One region of the Streptomyces sp. NPDC001450 genome, then DNA from elsewhere that is predicted to be linked to it. Evidence: riboswitches for the same ligand, from Rfam matches in the RefSeq annotation. Region 1 holds a riboswitch; each other region holds the start of a gene.
What was found. A riboswitch is a leader RNA that binds a small molecule or an ion and turns the genes downstream of it on or off. The one in region 1 is predicted to bind cobalamin.
Positions count from the first base shown of each region.

Region 2: it holds a riboswitch for cobalamin, as region 1 does, so the genes downstream of both, ACWC5O_RS18505 (cobalamin biosynthesis protein) here and ACWC5O_RS14115 (ribonucleoside-diphosphate reductase subunit alpha) in region 1, are expected to answer to the same signal.
Region 3: it holds a riboswitch for cobalamin, as region 1 does, so the genes downstream of both, ACWC5O_RS02720 (CbtB domain-containing protein) here and ACWC5O_RS14115 (ribonucleoside-diphosphate reductase subunit alpha) in region 1, are expected to answer to the same signal.

Region 1 covers NZ_JBSFHY010000010.1:225,176-230,392, reverse strand. The annotation lists gene ACWC5O_RS14115 (ribonucleoside-diphosphate reductase subunit alpha) at 1-1,960, opposite strand, end outside; cobalamin riboswitch at 2,085-2,208, opposite strand; gene mctP (monocarboxylate uptake permease MctP) at 2,400-4,010, opposite strand; gene ACWC5O_RS14105 (DUF3311 domain-containing protein) at 4,007-4,273, opposite strand; gene ACWC5O_RS14100 (GntR family transcriptional regulator) at 4,410-5,174, opposite strand.
Region 2 covers NZ_JBSFHY010000015.1:63,589-68,805, forward strand. The annotation lists gene ACWC5O_RS18490 (lysozyme) at 1-135, shown strand, start outside; gene ACWC5O_RS18495 (anion permease) at 278-1,525, shown strand; gene ACWC5O_RS18500 (hypothetical protein) at 1,554-1,781, shown strand; cobalamin riboswitch at 2,189-2,330, shown strand; gene ACWC5O_RS18505 (cobalamin biosynthesis protein) at 2,431-3,375, shown strand; gene ACWC5O_RS18510 (cobyric acid synthase) at 3,372-4,904, shown strand; gene cobN (cobaltochelatase subunit CobN) at 4,901-5,217, shown strand, end outside.
Region 3 covers NZ_JBSFHY010000002.1:181,498-186,714, forward strand. The annotation lists gene ACWC5O_RS02705 (metal-sensitive transcriptional regulator) at 1-100, opposite strand, end outside; partial or broken gene ACWC5O_RS02710 (rhodanese-like domain-containing protein) at 322-441, opposite strand; gene ACWC5O_RS02715 (MMPL family transporter) at 1,008-3,194, shown strand; cobalamin riboswitch at 3,310-3,454, shown strand; gene ACWC5O_RS02720 (CbtB domain-containing protein) at 3,490-3,711, shown strand; gene ACWC5O_RS02725 (CbtA family protein) at 3,733-4,485, shown strand; gene ACWC5O_RS02730 (hypothetical protein) at 4,673-4,948, shown strand; gene ACWC5O_RS02735 (histidine phosphatase family protein) at 4,955-5,217, opposite strand, start outside.

The DNA of each region.
Region 1 (5,217 bases):
GGTCCTGCACCAGGTAGGAGTTGACCTGAAGGAACTCACCGGACAGCGTCTCGCGCTTGAACAGGTTGGAGACCTGCGGCTCGATGCACTCGTACACGCCCGCGATGGACGCGATGGTGGCGGTCGGGGCGATCGCCAGCAGCAGCGAGTTGCGCATGCCGACCGCGGCGATCCGCTCACGCAGGGCCGCCCAGCGCTCGGGCCAGGTCAGCTCGGCGTCGTAGTGGTCGGGGTGCAGGACACCCCGGGCGGTCCGGGTCTTGTCCCAGGCAGGCAGCGCGCCGTTGCGCTCGGCCAGGTCGGCGGAGGCCTCGTACGCGGCGAGCATGATCCGCTCGGCGATCCGCGTCGACAGGGCCTTGGCCTCGGCTGAGTCGAAGGGCAGGCGCAGCTTGAAGAAGACGTCCTGCAGACCCATCGCACCCAGGCCCACCGGACGCCACTTGGCGTTGGAGCGGCCCGCCTGCTCGGTCGGGTAGAAGTTGATGTCGACCACGCGGTCGAGGAAGGTGACGGCCGTGCGGACGGTCTCGTCGAGGCGCTTCCAGTCGACGTCCCCGTCGCGCACGAAGGCACCGAGGTTGACCGAGCCCAGGTTGCAGACCGCCGTCTCGCCGTCGTCGGTGACCTCCAGGATCTCCGTGCAGAGGTTGGAGGAGTGGACGACGTGGCCCGCCTCGGCCGTCTGGTTGGCGGTGCGGTTCGCGGCGTCCTTGAAGGTCATCCAGCCGTTGCCGGTCTGCGCGAGGGTGCGCATCATCCGGCCGTACAGGTCGCGGGCCGGGATGGTCTTCTTCGCGAGCCCGTTCGCCTCCGCCTTGCGGTAGGCCGCATCGAACTCCTCGCCCCACAGGTCGACGAGCTCCGGCACGTCGGCCGGGGAGAACAGCGACCACTGCTCGTCGGCGTTGACCCGGCGCATGAACTCGTCCGGGATCCAGTGCGCCAGGTTGAGGTTGTGGGTACGGCGGGCGTCCTCACCGGTGTTGTCGCGCAGCTCCAGGAACTCCTCGATGTCGGAGTGCCAGGTCTCCAGGTACACCGCGGCAGCGCCCTTGCGCCGGCCGCCCTGGTTCACCGCGGCCACCGAGGCGTCCAGGGTCTTCAGGAACGGGACGATGCCGTTGGAGTGCCCGTTGGTGCCGCGGATCAGCGAACCGCGGCTGCGGATGCGGGAGTACGACAGACCGATGCCGCCGGCGTGCTTGGAGAGGCGGGCGACCTGGTGGTAGCGGTCGTAGATGGAGTCCAGCTCGTCCAGCGGGGAGTCGAGGAGGTAGCAGGACGACATCTGCGGGTGCCGCGTACCGGAGTTGAAGAGGGTGGGGGAGGAGGGCAGGTAGTCGAGGCGGCTCATGAGCCCGTAGAGCGCGGCGACCTCGTCGACGGAGCGGGTCGTGTCGTCCTCGGCGAGACCCGCGGCGACGCGCAGCATGAAGTGCTGGGGCGTCTCGATCACCTTGCGGGTGAGGGGGTGGCGCAGCAGGTAGCGGCTGTGCAGGGTGCGCAGGCCGAAGTAGCCGAAGCGGTCGTCGCCGGCCGCGTCGATCAGCGTGTCGAGACGCTCGGCGTGCAGCCGTACGAACTCCGCGGTGCGGTCGGCGACCAGGCCCTCGCGGTGGCCCACGGCGACGGACCCGGTGAAGGACGTCACGCCCTGCGAGGCGGCCTCGGCGCGGATCGAGATGGTCAGCAGCCGGGCGGCCAGCCGGGAGTAGGCCGGGTCCTCGGAGATGAGGCCGGCGGCCGCCTCCGTGGCCAGCTCGCGCAACTCCGCCTCGTCGGCCCGCGATGACCGGCCCCGCAGCGCGGCTGCGGCGACCCGGCCGGGGTCGGCGTCGGGGAGGTCGGCGGTCAGCTCGGTCAGGGTCCGCAGCAGCGCGGCACCGGGACCGTCGGTCTCCACCGGAGCTGCGGTCGCCTGGACGGCTGAAGCCGGGTCGGCTGGCGCGATGGTCACGTGGGGCTCTCCCTCGCTCGGCACGGGGCCTGGCGGAGGGCAGGGGCAGCACGAGCGCGCACGGCGTCGCGTCCACCGGCCCACTCCACGAGGCCCGGACGTCTGAAGGCACCCGGACCGGACGGCCGGGCGCGCGCTGCCGTCAGGTCCTCGGACTGAACAGGCGTGCGGATGCACGCAAGTACACCGTTGCGGGACAGTTCCGGATTCGCACCGGATTCCCCTGCGGCGACAGCGAGGATGAGCATACATCTAGTGCCGGGTTGTGGTGTCACCCCCAGATGTTGTGTCTGTTGCGTGTTGTGGCGGCTTCAGAGGGTCAACAGCGGGCCGCCGTGGTGCTTGTTGTCGGCGGCCCGCTGCGGGTGGATCGTGGTTGCTCGCGCCCACGGGCCGAGGCGCGTGCCAATACAGCCCCGCGCCCCTTTGGGGGCGTGCCTCAGTGCCCGGCGTCTGCCGTGGCCGGCGGAAGTTCCACCTGAACTCCCGGATCGCCCGCGTCCGCCGTGTAGTCCTCCGGGCGGGTCTCGTCGAGGCCCTCGGGGGCCTTCAGCGCCTTCATGGCGAAGGTCAGGACCACCGTGACGGCGACGTTCAGCACGAAGGCCGTGAGACCGATGTAGCCGATCTCACCGATGCCCGGGATCTCCTTGGCGGAGCCACCGAAGTGCTTCTGGGTCGGCGAGGCCACCCCGTATGCGGCGACCGTGCCGTAGACCATGCCGACCGCCCAGCCGGCGAGCAGCGCCCAGCGGTGGAACCAGCGCGTGAACAGGCCGCCGACCAGGGCCGGGAAGGTCTGCAGGATCCAGATGCCGCCCAGCAGCTGGAAGTTGATGGCGACCGTCTTGTCCATCGTCAGGACGAAGACCAGCGCGCCCACCTTCACCAGCAGCGACACGAGCTTGGAGACCCGGGTCTCCTGCTCGGCCGTGGCGTCGGGGTTGATGAAGTCCTTGTAGATGTTGCGGGTGAAGAGGTTCGCCGCCGCGATGGACATGATGGCCGCGGGCACGAGGGCACCGATGCCGATCGCCGCGAAGGCCACGCCCGCGAACCAGTCCGGGAACATGTCCTCGAACAGCTGCGGAATCGCCAGCTGCCCGTTGGTGACCTGCACCCCGGCCGCGATCGCCATGAAGCCGAGCAGCGCGAGCAGGCCCAGCATCAGCGAGTACAGCGGCAGGATCGTGGTGTTGCGCCGGATCACCTCACGGCTCCTGGAGGAGAGCGTCGCGGTGATCGAGTGCGGGTACATGAACAGCGCGAGCGCCGAACCGAGCGCCAGCGTGGCGTACGTCCACTGGCCCGCGGGGGCCGGTACGAGCCCGCCCGCACCCGCCTTCGTGAACTTCTCGCCGGCCTTGGCGAAGATGTCGTCGAAGCCGCCCAGCTTGATCGGGATGTAGATGATCGCCACCGCGATGACGATGTAGATCAGCGTGTCCTTGACGAACGCGATCAGCGCGGGCGCGCGCAGGCCCGACGAGTAGGTGTACGCGGCCAGCACGCCGAAGGCGATGAGCAGCGGCAGATCCTTCACGAACCAGTTGGTGTTCTCGCCGCCGCCGACGCCCATCACGTCCAGCACCGCCTGGATGCCGACGAGCTGGAGCGCGATGTACGGCATCGTCGCGAGGATGCCGGTGAGCGCCACGGCCAGCGACAGGCCCTTGGAGCCGAAGCGGCCGCGCACGAAGTCCGAGGTCGTCACGTAGCCGTGCTTGTGCGAGACCGACCACAGGCGGGGCAGGAACGTGAAGATCAGCGGGTAGACCAGGATGGTGTACGGCACGGCGAAGAAGCCGGCCGCGCCCGCCGTGTAGATCGCCGCCGGTACGGCGACGAAGGTGTACGCCGTGTACAGGTCGCCGCCGAGCAGGAACCAGGTGACCCAGGTGCCGAACGACCGTCCCCCCAGGCCCCATTCGTCCAGGGAGTGCTCGTTCTCGGCCCTGCGCCAGCGGGCGGCCAGGAAGCCCATGGCCGTGACGGCCAGGAAGAAGAAGATGAAGACGCCGAGCGCGACGCCGTTGACGCCGTTCTTCACTGCGCCGCCCCCTTGCCCTGAGTGGCCCTGCGGGCGCTCTGGTCACGCCGCCAGAGCTTGTACGCGAGCATCGTGAGTGCGGTGGAGACCAGCACCCACAGCATCTGGTACCAGTAGAAGAACGGGATCCCGATGAACGCGGGGTCCGTCTTGGCGTACGAGCCCACCCACAGCATCGCCACGAAGGGCGCGACGAGACACAGGCCGATGATCACGCGGGCCGGCGTCACGACCGGTGGTCTCACTTCAGGCGTTTCGGACATGCCACGGCTCCGTCCCCTCGCTGATCATCTGTGTAATGCGCAGGCAATCTAGGTGACGGTGTCGTGGCAGCGGAAGACCTCGACCGCATAACGGTATGTCGATTTGGAGGTTGTGGCGTGAAGACGCCAACTTCCCTCAGTCCTGTGGGCGCTTGAGGCGTGCCACGAACTTGTACCGGTCGCCCCGGTAGACGGAGCGCACCCATTCCACCGGCTTGCCCTCGCGGTCCAGGGAGTGGCGGGAGAGCATCAGCATCGGAAGGCCCACGTCGGTGCCGAGCAGGCCCGCCTCGCGCGGGGTGGCCAGGGAGGTCTCGATGGTCTCCTCGGCCTCGGCGAGGTGGACGTCGTAGACCTCGGCGAGCGCGGTGTACAGGGACGTGTACTTCACCAGCGACCGCCTGAGGGCCGGGAACCGCTTGGCCGACAGGTGGGTGGTCTCGATCGCCATCGGCTCGCCGTTGGCCATGCGCAGCCGCTCGATGCGCAGCACGCGTCCGCCGGCCGTGATGTCGAGCAGCTCGGCGAGCCGGTCGTCGGCCGTGATGTAGCCGATGTCCAGCAGTTGCGAGGTGGGCTCCAGGCCCTGGGCGCGCATGTCCTCCGTGTACGAGGTGAGTTGCAGCGCCTGTGAGACCTTCGGTTTGGCGACGAAGGTGCCCTTGCCCTGGATGCGCTCCAGGCGGCCCTCGACGACGAGCTCCTGCAGGGCCTGGCGGACGGTGGTGCGGGAGGTGTCGAACTCGGCCGCCAGCGTGCGCTCGGGCGGGACCGGCGTGCCCGGCGCCTGCGTCTCCGTCATGTCGAGCAGATGCTTCTTCAAGCGGTAGTACTTGGGCACGCGCGCGGTACGGACCGTCGTCCCGGCCTCGTTCTCCGCACTGCCGACGTCGGTGCTCATGCTCTGCCTTCCCGGCTCCTGATGCCGAAAGCGACCGACATCC
Region 2 (5,217 bases), on a different contig from region 1:
GACCCGGGGGCGCTGCCGGGCGGCTGGGCGCACTGGACCTTCTGGCAGTTCGGCACCGAGGGCGGTCTGCCGGGTGACCAGAATCTCTTCAACGGGCCGCCGAGCCGGCTGCGGGCCTTCGCGCGGGGTTGGTAGCCAAGGGGCGCCTGGGGCGTGGGACCGGACGAAACCCCAACCGCCCTTTGATGACACCCTGAAGCCCGCCCTAGTTCACCTTCCGTTCACCCAGGTTGCCTACGGTCCAACAGCCAATGACCTCGAACGATTGCCTGGGTAAATGGAAAACTTCTCGCTGATCCTCGCGATTGTGGTGGTAACCGCACTCGTGTTCGATTTCACGAACGGTTTTCATGACACCGCCAACGCGATGGCCACCACCATCTCGACCGGTGCCCTCAAGCCCAAGGTCGCGGTGGCCATGTCCGCCGCTCTCAACCTTGTAGGCGCTTTCCTCTCCGTGGAGGTCGCCAACACGATCTCCAAGGGTCTTGTCGATGAGAACGGCATACGTCCCGAGGTCATCTTCGCCGCCCTGGTCGGCGCGATCCTCTGGAACCTGCTGACCTGGCTGGTGGGACTGCCGTCCAGCTCCTCGCACGCCCTGATGGGCGGCCTGATCGGCGCCACCGTCGCCTCCGCGGGCTTCGGTGCCGTCCACAGTGACGTGCTGGTCACCAAGGTGCTGCTCCCGGCGGTCGCCGCCCCGATCGTCGCGGGTCTCGCCGCGATGCTGGCCACCCGCTTCTCCTACGGCATCGGCAAGAACGCCGACGGTGAGGCCACCCGCAAGGGCTACCGCGCCGGCCAGATCGCCTCCGCCGGTCTCGTCTCCCTCGCCCACGGCACCAACGACGCGCAGAAGACGATGGGCATCATCACCCTCGCCCTCATCGCGGGCGGCGCCATCGCCCCCGGCTCCAACCCTCCCACCTGGGTCATCCTCTCCGCGGGTCTGGCCATCGCGCTCGGCACCTACATCGGCGGCTGGCGCATCATCCGCACCATGGGCAAGGGCCTGACCGAACTCGAGGCGCGACAGGGCTTCGCCGCCCAGACCAGCGCGGCCACGGCCATCCTGGCCTCCTCCCACCTCGGCTTCTCCCTCTCCACCACCCACGTCGTCTCCGGCTCGGTGATGGGTGCGGGTCTGGGCCGCAAGGGCGGTGTGGTCCGCTGGTCCACCGCGACCCGCATGGTCATCGCCTGGGCGCTGACCCTGCCGGCCGCCGCGCTGGTCGGCGCGGGCGCCGAGTCCGTCACGGACCTGGGTGACTGGGGCACCGCGGTCGTCGCCGTCTTCCTGGTCGGTGCCAGCGCCGCGATCTGGAAGATCTCCCGCCGCGAGGTCGTCGACCACACCAACGTCGTCGACGACACGGCGGAGCCGGCCGGCGTGGTGACCACCGCCATCGCCGCGGTGACCCCGCCGCCCGCGGGCACCGTCGCCGAGGACCTGTCGGCGACGATCCCGGCTCCGGCCACCACCGAACCCGCTCCGGCGACCCCGCCGGCCGCCGCCGTCTGACCGCCCGGTAACCGAAGGAAGCATCCCCATGAAGATCGACTGGGCGGCCATCGGCTCCGTCTTCGGCGTCAGCCTCGCGTTCACGGTGGGCCTGGTGGCCCTGTTCACCCTCGGCGTCAACGGCCTGTCGCGCCGCGAGAAGGCCACGGCGCAGGGCGGGTCCGCCGGGCTGGCCGTGACTGGTGCGTACGTGTGCTTCGCCGCTTGTGCGGCTGCCGTGGCGTACGGGATCTATCTGATCGTGGCCAAGCCCTGACGGCCAAGTCCGTATCGTCCGCCCTGTCGACACCGCTTCAGTCGGATCGACAGGGCGGACGCGTGTCCGCCGCCTGTCCACGGAGACGGGAGCCGTCGGGGGTGCCGTAGCCGACACGGTGACGGACGCGGGCGGTCTCGCCAGTCCCCGGGCCTCGTTCACCAGCGCGGCCAGCGCAGGCCGCACCCGGGCGAGCGCCTGCTGGAGGGTCTAGGCGGCCGCCGGGACAGCCGTGCCGTCCCGCGAGACCTCTTGCAGGCGGTCACGGTCCGTGAGCACAAGCGGGATCCCCGAATGCCGCCCGAGGGAGTGGAATTCACCGCGACCGGGTCGCTCGGCGCCGCCCGGCGTGCTGGCGATGTGGGCCTCAGCACAGTCCGGCTTCCCAGGTCAAAGGCAAGTTGACGGCCCTTCCGGGCGCGTGGTGGACTGCCCACGCCATGTACGGCGGCAGCAGAGGAAGCCGGTGCGAATCCGGCGCGGTCCCGCCACTGTCACCGGGGAAGAAAACCCCGGGAGCCAGGAACTCTCACCGCCGGTCTCGTCGAACCAGGGCGCGGACACCCTGAGTGAGGACATATCGCCATGCGCGGCTGCCGATTGAGGTTCAGTAACAGGGCCCTGCCTGCCCCCACGGCCGGCTGAGCCGATGGGTGCCGATCGCTTCTACGCGTACGGCGCCGCCGCCGGCCTCGTCGGCGACCTCGTCCTCGGCGATCCGCGCCGCGGGCATCCGGTCGCCGCGTTCGGACGGGCGGCCGCCGCCGTGGAACGCGCGCTGTGGCACGACCACCGCGGCTGGGGTGCGCTGCACACCGCCCTGTGCGCCGGGGGTGCCGTCGCTCTGGGGGCCGCGGCCGAGCGGGCCGTGCGCCGCTCCCCCGTCGCCTCCGTCGCGCTGACCGCCGCCGCCACCTGGGCCGTGGTCGGGGGCACTTCGCTCGCCCGGGAGGCGCGGACCGTCGGGCGCGCGCTGGAGTCCGGGGACGTCGAGGCGGCGCGGGCGCGGCTGCCGCATCTGTGCGGGCGGGATCCGCAGGCCCTCGACGCCGACGGGATGGCCCGGGCCGTGGTCGAGTCCGTTGCCGAGAACACCTCGGACGCCGTGGTGGGTGCGCTGGTGTGGGGTGCGGTGGGCGGGGTGCCGGGGCTGCTCGGCTTCCGGGCCGTCAACACCCTGGACGCGATGGTGGGGCACAAGTCGGCCCGCTTCCGGCGCTACGGCTGGGCCTCCGCCCGGCTGGACGACCTCGCCGGCTGGCCTGGGGCGCGGCTGACCGCCGTACTCGCGGCCGCCGCCGGACCCGACCCCCGAGGCGCCCTGCGCGCCTGGCGGGCGGACGCCCGCAAGCACCCGAGTCCCAACGCCGGGCCCGTCGAGGCCTCGTTCGCGGGCGCCCTCGGCGTGCGGCTGGGCGGGACGCTCTCCTACGGCGGGCGCGTCGAACACCGGCCCGTGCTCAACGGGGACACCGGGCGGCCCGTCCGGGTCACCGACATCGACCGGGCCGTACGGCTCTCCCGCCGGGTCGGTCTGCTCGCGCTCGGCGGCACGGTCGCCGCGCGCCGACTCGTGAAGGGACGTGGGAAGTGAACGGTGGTCTCCTCGTCGCCGGCACCACCTCCGACGCCGGCAAGAGCGTCGTGACGGCCGGGATCTGCCGGTGGCTGGTGCGCCAGGGCGTCAAGGTCGCGCCCTTCAAGGCGCAGAACATGTCCCTCAACTCGTTCGTGACCCGGGAGGGTGCCGAGATCGGGCGGGCTCAGGCCATGCAGGCCCAGGCCTGCCGTGTCGAGCCGACCGCGCTGATGAACCCCGTGCTGCTCAAGCCCGGTGGTGAGCAGAGCAGCCAGGTGGTGCTGCTCGGCAAGCCGGTGGGCGAGCTGAGCGCGCGCGGGTACCACGGGGGGCGCCAGCAGCGGCTGCTCGGCACGGTGCTGGACTGTCTGGCCGAGTTGCGGGGCACGTATGACGCGGTGATCTGTGAGGGGGCCGGTTCGCCCGCGGAGATCAATCTGCGGCGCACCGACATCGTGAACATGGGGATCGCGCGGAACGCGCGGCTTCCCGTGCTCGTGGTGGGTGACATCGACCGCGGGGGCGTGTTCGCCTCCTTCTTCGGGACCGTCGCGCTGCTGTCCCGGGAGGACCAGGAGCTGGTCGCCGGTTTCCTGGTGAACAAGTTCCGCGGGGATGTCAGCCTGCTGGAGCCGGGGTTGGGCATGCTGCACGGGCTCACCGGACGGCACACGTACGGCGTGCTGCCGTTCCGGCACGGGCTCGGCATCGACGAGGAGGACGGCCTGAGAGTCTCCCTGCGCGGGACCGTGCGGGAGTCGAACACCGCACCGCCCGTCGGCGAGGACGTGCTGCGGGTCGCCGTCTGCGCGGTCCCGCTCATGTCCAACTTCACGGACGTGGACGCGCTGGCCGCCGAGCCGGGTGTCGTGGTGCGGTTCGTGGACCGGCCGGAGGAGCTGGCGGACGCCGACCTCGTGGTGATCCCGGGGACCCGGGGGACGGTCAGGGCGCTCGCGTGGCTGCGGGAGCGGGGTCTCGCGGACGCCCTCGTCAGAAGGGCCGCGGAGGGACGCCCGGTGCTCGGCGTCTGCGGTGGCTTCCAGATCCTCGGCGAGCACATCGAGGACGAGGTCGAGTCGCGCGCCGGCAGCGTCCCGGGACTCGGAGTGCTCCCCGTGCGCGTGCGGTTCGCCCGCGAGAAGACCCTGACCCGGCCGGTGGGGGAAGCCCTCGGGGAGCGGGTCGAGGGCTACGAGATCCATCACGGCGTCGCCTCCATAGAGGGTGGTGAGGCGTTCATCTCTGATGACAAAGGACACAGCCTGGACGGCTGCCGGGTCGGCCGGACCTGGGGCACGCACTGGCACGGCTCGCTGGAGTCGGACGGATTCCGGCGGGCCTTCCTGCGCGAGGTGGCGGCCGCCGCGGGCCGCCGCTTCGTGCCGGCCCCCGACACCTCGTTCGCCGCGCTGCGCGAGGAGCAGCTGGACCGGCTCGGCGACCTGATCGAACAGCACGCGGACACGGACGCGCTCTGGCGGCTCATCGAGTCGGGCGCGCCGCAAGGACTGCCTTTCATTCCACCGGGAGCGCCCGCATGAGCACAGTGTTGTTGTTGTCGACCGCCGACACCGATCTGCTGGCGGCCCGGGCCTCCGGCGCCGGCTACCGGATCGGGAACCCCACCCGGGTGGACGTCGCAGAGGAGCTGCCGGGCCTCGTCGAGGGCGCGGACATCGCCGTCGTACGCCTGCTGGGCGGCAAGCGCGCCTGGGAGGACGGGCTGGCCGTCCTCCGGGCGTCCGGTGTGCCGACCGTGCTGCTGGGCGGCGAGGCCGTGCCGGACGCCGAGCTGATGGCCGAGTCGTCCGTACCGGCGGGTGTCGTGGCGGAGGCCCTGAAGTACCTGGTCGA
Region 3 (5,217 bases), on a different contig from region 1:
CCTCCTCGATCATCCGGATCACGCCGGAGATCTGGCCCTGCGCGCGGCGCAGCCGGTTCAGGACGGACTTCAGCTCCGCACCCGCGAGTTCCAGTTCCACGATCACTCCTCCAAAAATACCCCTAGGGGTACTGTACGTCCCGGTACGGGACGTCGTCGAACACTAAGGATCACATCTGCCATGACCGCCCCCGCCCCGCCTCCGTCGCCCTCCGCACCGACCAGGCCCGCACCCGGCTGCACGAGCTGACCGTCATCGACGTGCGCACCCCCGGTGAGTACGCCTCCGGCCACCTGCCCGGCGCTCTCAACATCCCCCTGGACCAGCGCGCCCGCCGTGAACCGGACCTGCCGCTCCATGCTCCAGCCGGCCCGGGTGTCGCAGGCGGCGGGCTGCTGCAGGTCGTGGCCCGCCGCTGCCCAGCCGCTCGTGCCGCCGGCCGGGGGCCGGACACGGCGACCGGCGGCGGGGCGGCTTCTTCGACCGCGGCGAAGGGCAGGGGGACGGGACCGGGCACGGCGACTCCAGGGTCCAGGTTCAGGGGACGGTGTCTGGGAGCGCGCATGCCTCACGGGCGCCGACGGCGCACGGCATGTGAGCGCTGGGGGAGTCCGTACGCCGGAAGCGGATCCGGACAGCGGCGTGCGGTAGGCACGACTATGGGGCGTCCCCACGTCGGCTGCCATCCTGCGCGGGATCCGAATCCCGGATCCGCGTCGTCCATGCCGTGGATGCGCGAGATGCGTGCGCGAGCGACAGGTTGCTCCAACACCCGCCATCCAGGCGGGGGTTCACGCCTCGGCCGCGATTGAACAGCCATGACCGAAAAGAGATGGGTTTTTCGCGGCCGGGCGTCACACGATGGAATGATCTCGGCGTGCGGTCACTACGATCGCATCTCAAGACAACCATTCGACCGGCCCGAGAGTGCCGCCGGTCAGGGTCGCCGATGCCAGGGTCCGCTCCCCGGGCTGCGGTGATCTTCCTGCCCAGGAGGACCTTCCGCATGTTCCGACGCATTGGGAATGCCGTCGTCCGTCATCCCGTCTGGACGATCGTGGCATGGCTCATCGCGGCGGTGGCGATCGTCGCCACCGCGCCGAGCCTGCCCTCGAACAGCGACGAGAGCAGTTTCCTGCCAAAGAGTTACGAGTCGATCAAAGCGGCGGGTTTACAGGGGAAGGCGTTCCCCAGCGCCTTCACCCCGTCCGCGATCGCGCTTTATCAACGCACCGACGGCGGCAGGCTCACCGCCGCCGACAAACAGGACATCGCCCGGATCACCTCACAACTGGGCAAGAAGCACATCGACCAGGTGCAGAAGGTCGTCCCCGGCCAGCCGTCCAAGGACGGCAGGTATGACCTGACCCTGGTGCAGATGGACAGCAAGAACGCCGGCCAGCCCAAACAGATCGACGCGGCCAAGGTGTTGCGCGACGACGTCAAGGAACTGGCAACGGGCACGAACCTCGACGTCAAGCTCGGCGGCTCCGCCGCGCAGGCCCTCGACCAGCAGGACTCGTCCAAGCGCGGCCAGGCACTGATCGGCATCGGCACCTTCGCGATCATCCTGGTCACCCTGCTGATCATCTTCCGGGCGCCGATTCTGGCGATCCTCCCCCTGGTCCTGATCGGCCTGGTGTCGGCCGTCGCCAACGGACTGATCGCCTACGCCACCAAGCTGTTCGACCTACAGGCCAACAGCTCGATCTCGTCGATCCTGATCGTCGTGCTCTTCGGAGTGGGCACGGACTACTTCCTCTTCCTGATGTTCCGCTACCGAGAGCGTCTACGCGCCGGTGACGAGCCGAAGCAGGCCATGATCAACGCGGTCGACCGGGTCGGCGAGGCCATCGCCTCGGCCGCCGGAGCGGTCATCATCGCCTTCCTCGCGCTGGTGCTGTCCACGCTCGGCTTCCTCAAGCAGATGGGCCCGGCACTCGCCATCGCGGTCGCCGCCACGCTGGTGGCGGGCCTGACCCTGATCCCGGCCGTGGTCTCGCTCATCGGACCGAAGGTCTTCTGGCCCTCCAAGTCCTGGCAGCGGGAGCCGGAGAACGCCCGGTTCGCCGCCCTCGGCCGGGGCGTGCAGCGCCGCCCGGGGCTGACCGCCGCGGTGTCCGGCCTCGTCCTGGTCGCACTGTCGCTCGGCACCCTCGGCTTCAACGCCACGTTCGACCTGGCGGCGGGCTCCATGCCCAAGACCAAGGAGTCCATGGTCGTCCAGGACGAGATGCAGAAGGCGTACTCGGCGGGCGCCGCCGCCCCCACCGACGTCTTCCTGTCCAGCACCGACGGCAAGCAGCTGGACAAGTCCGGCCTGGACGCGTACGCCCAGAAACTCGGTGCCGTGGACGGCGTCGCGAGCGCTCGCCTGACCCAGTTGAACAAGGAAGGCACCACCGCCGACTTCACCGTCACGCTCAAGTACGAGGCGTCGACGGACAAGGCGATCGACGCCGTGGGCGAGGTGCGCGACGTCGCGCACTCCGACGCCCCCGAGGGCACCGAAGCCCTCGTCGGCGGCATGTCCTCGATCTACAAGGACATCGCCACGGCGGTCAACCACGACTACCGGACGGTCTTCCCCGTCGCCGCCCTCCTCATCATGGTCATCCTGGGGCTGCTGCTGCGCAGTGTGGTCGCCCCCTGGTATCTGATGGCCTCGGTGGGTCTCGGCTTCGGTGCCACCCTCGGCGCCACGGTCTGGATCTTCCAGGAGGGACAGGGCCATTCGGGTCTGATGTTCATGCTCCCGGTGATCATGTATCTGTTCGTGGTCGCCATCGGCACCGACTACAACATCCTCATGATCGCCCGGCTCCGCGAGGAGGCCCGCGAGGGCCGCGAGCCGCGTGAGGCGGCCGGCATGGCGCTCCGGCACGCCGGGCCGACCGTGGCGGCGGCCGGTTTCATCCTGGCGGCGACCTTCGCCACGATGATGCTGGCGGGCAACGCGCTGCTCACGGAGATGGGTTTCGCGGTCTCCTTCGGTATCGCGGTCGCCGCCTTCGTGATGGCGATGTTCTTCACGCCGAGCCTGACCGCGCTGATCGGCCACGCGGCGTGGTGGCCGGGACACGGGGACCAGGCACGGGAAGTGGCAGCCGGTGCCGGATCTCCTGACGCCGGTTCGGTTCCCGGCCAGAACCGGGACACGGTCGCACCCGATCCGTCGGGCCGCCGCGGCTAGCGGTACGAGGACGGAGCAGGTCTGCCGGGCCGCACGGCCCGGCAGACCCAACCCGCCGTCGGCGCAGCGGCCGACGCGAGAGGAAGATCACGACTGGCCACGCGGTCTTGGCCATGCACGCGCCACGCGGTACGGTCTGTCCGATATCGACGACGGCGAAACGGAAGCCGGTGGGAATCCGGCACGGTCGCGCCACTGTATGCGGAACACCCCTGGGTGTCCCGTGAGTCAGACCCGTGGCCGTCGTCATGTGCACCACCGAGATGGGACGCGAACTCCCAGAGGAGGTCCTGCCATGGCGCAGACCGTCGCCCAGCCGACAGCCACCACCCCCGCCGTTCCCGCCACGCTGCCGCTGAAGGCGATCGCTCCGTGGGCGGTCTTCTTCGGCATCCTCATGCTCGTCCTGCTGTACTTCGTCGGCGCCGAGCAGGGCGCCACCTCCGTGTTCAACGGCACGGACGTCCACGAGTGGGTGCACGACGCACGCCACCTGCTCGGCTTCCCCTGCCACTGACGGGAGGGACGCCGCTCGACCATGAACTCCGCAACCGTGAGAAACCTTCTCGTGCGGGGCATGCTCGCCGGCCTGGCCGCCGGCGTGCTCGCCCTCGTCGCCGCCTACTTCCTCGGTGAGCCCGACGTCGACAGCGCGATCAGCTTCGAGGACGCCCACTCCCACGAGCACGGGATGGAGGTCGTCTCCCGCTCCCTGCAGTCCACTGCGGGCCTGGCCACCGGTGTGCTCGTCTACGGGGTCGCCTTCGGCGGCATCGCCGCGCTCGCCTTCTGCGTCGCGCTCGGCCGTGTCGGCCGCTTCGGCCCCCGGGCGACCGCGCTGCTGCTGTCCGGCTGCGCACTGCTCGCCGTGTACGTCGTCCCGTTCCTGAAGTACCCGGCCAACCCGCCGTCGGTCGGCGATCCCGACACCATCGGTAAGCGGACGACCCTGTACTTCCTGATGATGCTGCTCAGCGTGCTCCTGGCGGTCGCCGCCACCATCCTGGGCAAGCGCCTCGCGCCTTCTCTGGGCACCTGGTACGCGACCGTCGTCGCGGTCGCCGCCTTCGCCGTCGCGATCGGCCTGGCCTACGCCTTCCTGCCGGCCGTCAACGAGGTGCCGAAGGACTTCCCGGCCACCCTGCTGTGGCGGTTCCGTCTCTCCGCACTGGCCATCCAGGCCGTACTGTGGGGCGGATTCGGCCTGCTCTTCGGCGAGTTGGCCGAGCGGCAGCTGAACCCGAAGCCCGCGACCGCCGCGTCCGGGCGAGGAGTTCCCGCCACGCACTGATCCCTTCAGGACATGAGAGGGCCCTTCGGAACCGGCGGATTCCAGGGGCCCTCTCGCGTTTCCGGGACACCGGCGGAGGCGACGAGCGCAGGAGCCGAGTGGCCAGGCAACGTCCCGAACCGCGTGCCACATCACTCTCGGCGGACGCGAGGCGGTCGCCCTGACGGTGGAGGAGTACGCCCAACTCATGGCCAGCCGACGCCAGATCGGCGGCCAGAGTGCGCGGGTACGGGTGCTCGCCCAGCAGGTCAAGCGGACCGAGCGACTTCTCGACGCGCTGGAAGCCCTGGTCGGTGGCCCAACGGCCGCCTGCCGCACGCCCGATGAGGGCACGGGCCGACGGGCGGCGGCCGACGGCCACGGTGACCACGGTGACCACGGCACGACCGGTGACACGGACACCGACTGCCTGCGGTGCGCGATGGCGGCACTGCTGCGCCGCCATCGGGACGCGACTCCCTGACCGCCGTCACTCGCCCGGCTGAGCGAGGCCGTGGCTGAGCCGCACGTTCCAGCGACCGGACCGGCCGGTGACCTCCGTCGCCGTGAGCGGCGGGACGTCGAGGCGCCAGAACGCCGCCTCGGGCGCGCCCAACGCGTGTACCACCACAGCCCGTACGACCTCGGGCTCCGCCACGGCGACCGTCCTGCCGTCCGCAAGCCCCCTCGTGTCCAGCCAGCGCGCGACCCGCGCACACAGCTCCCGTACCGACTCCCCGCCATGCGGTGCAG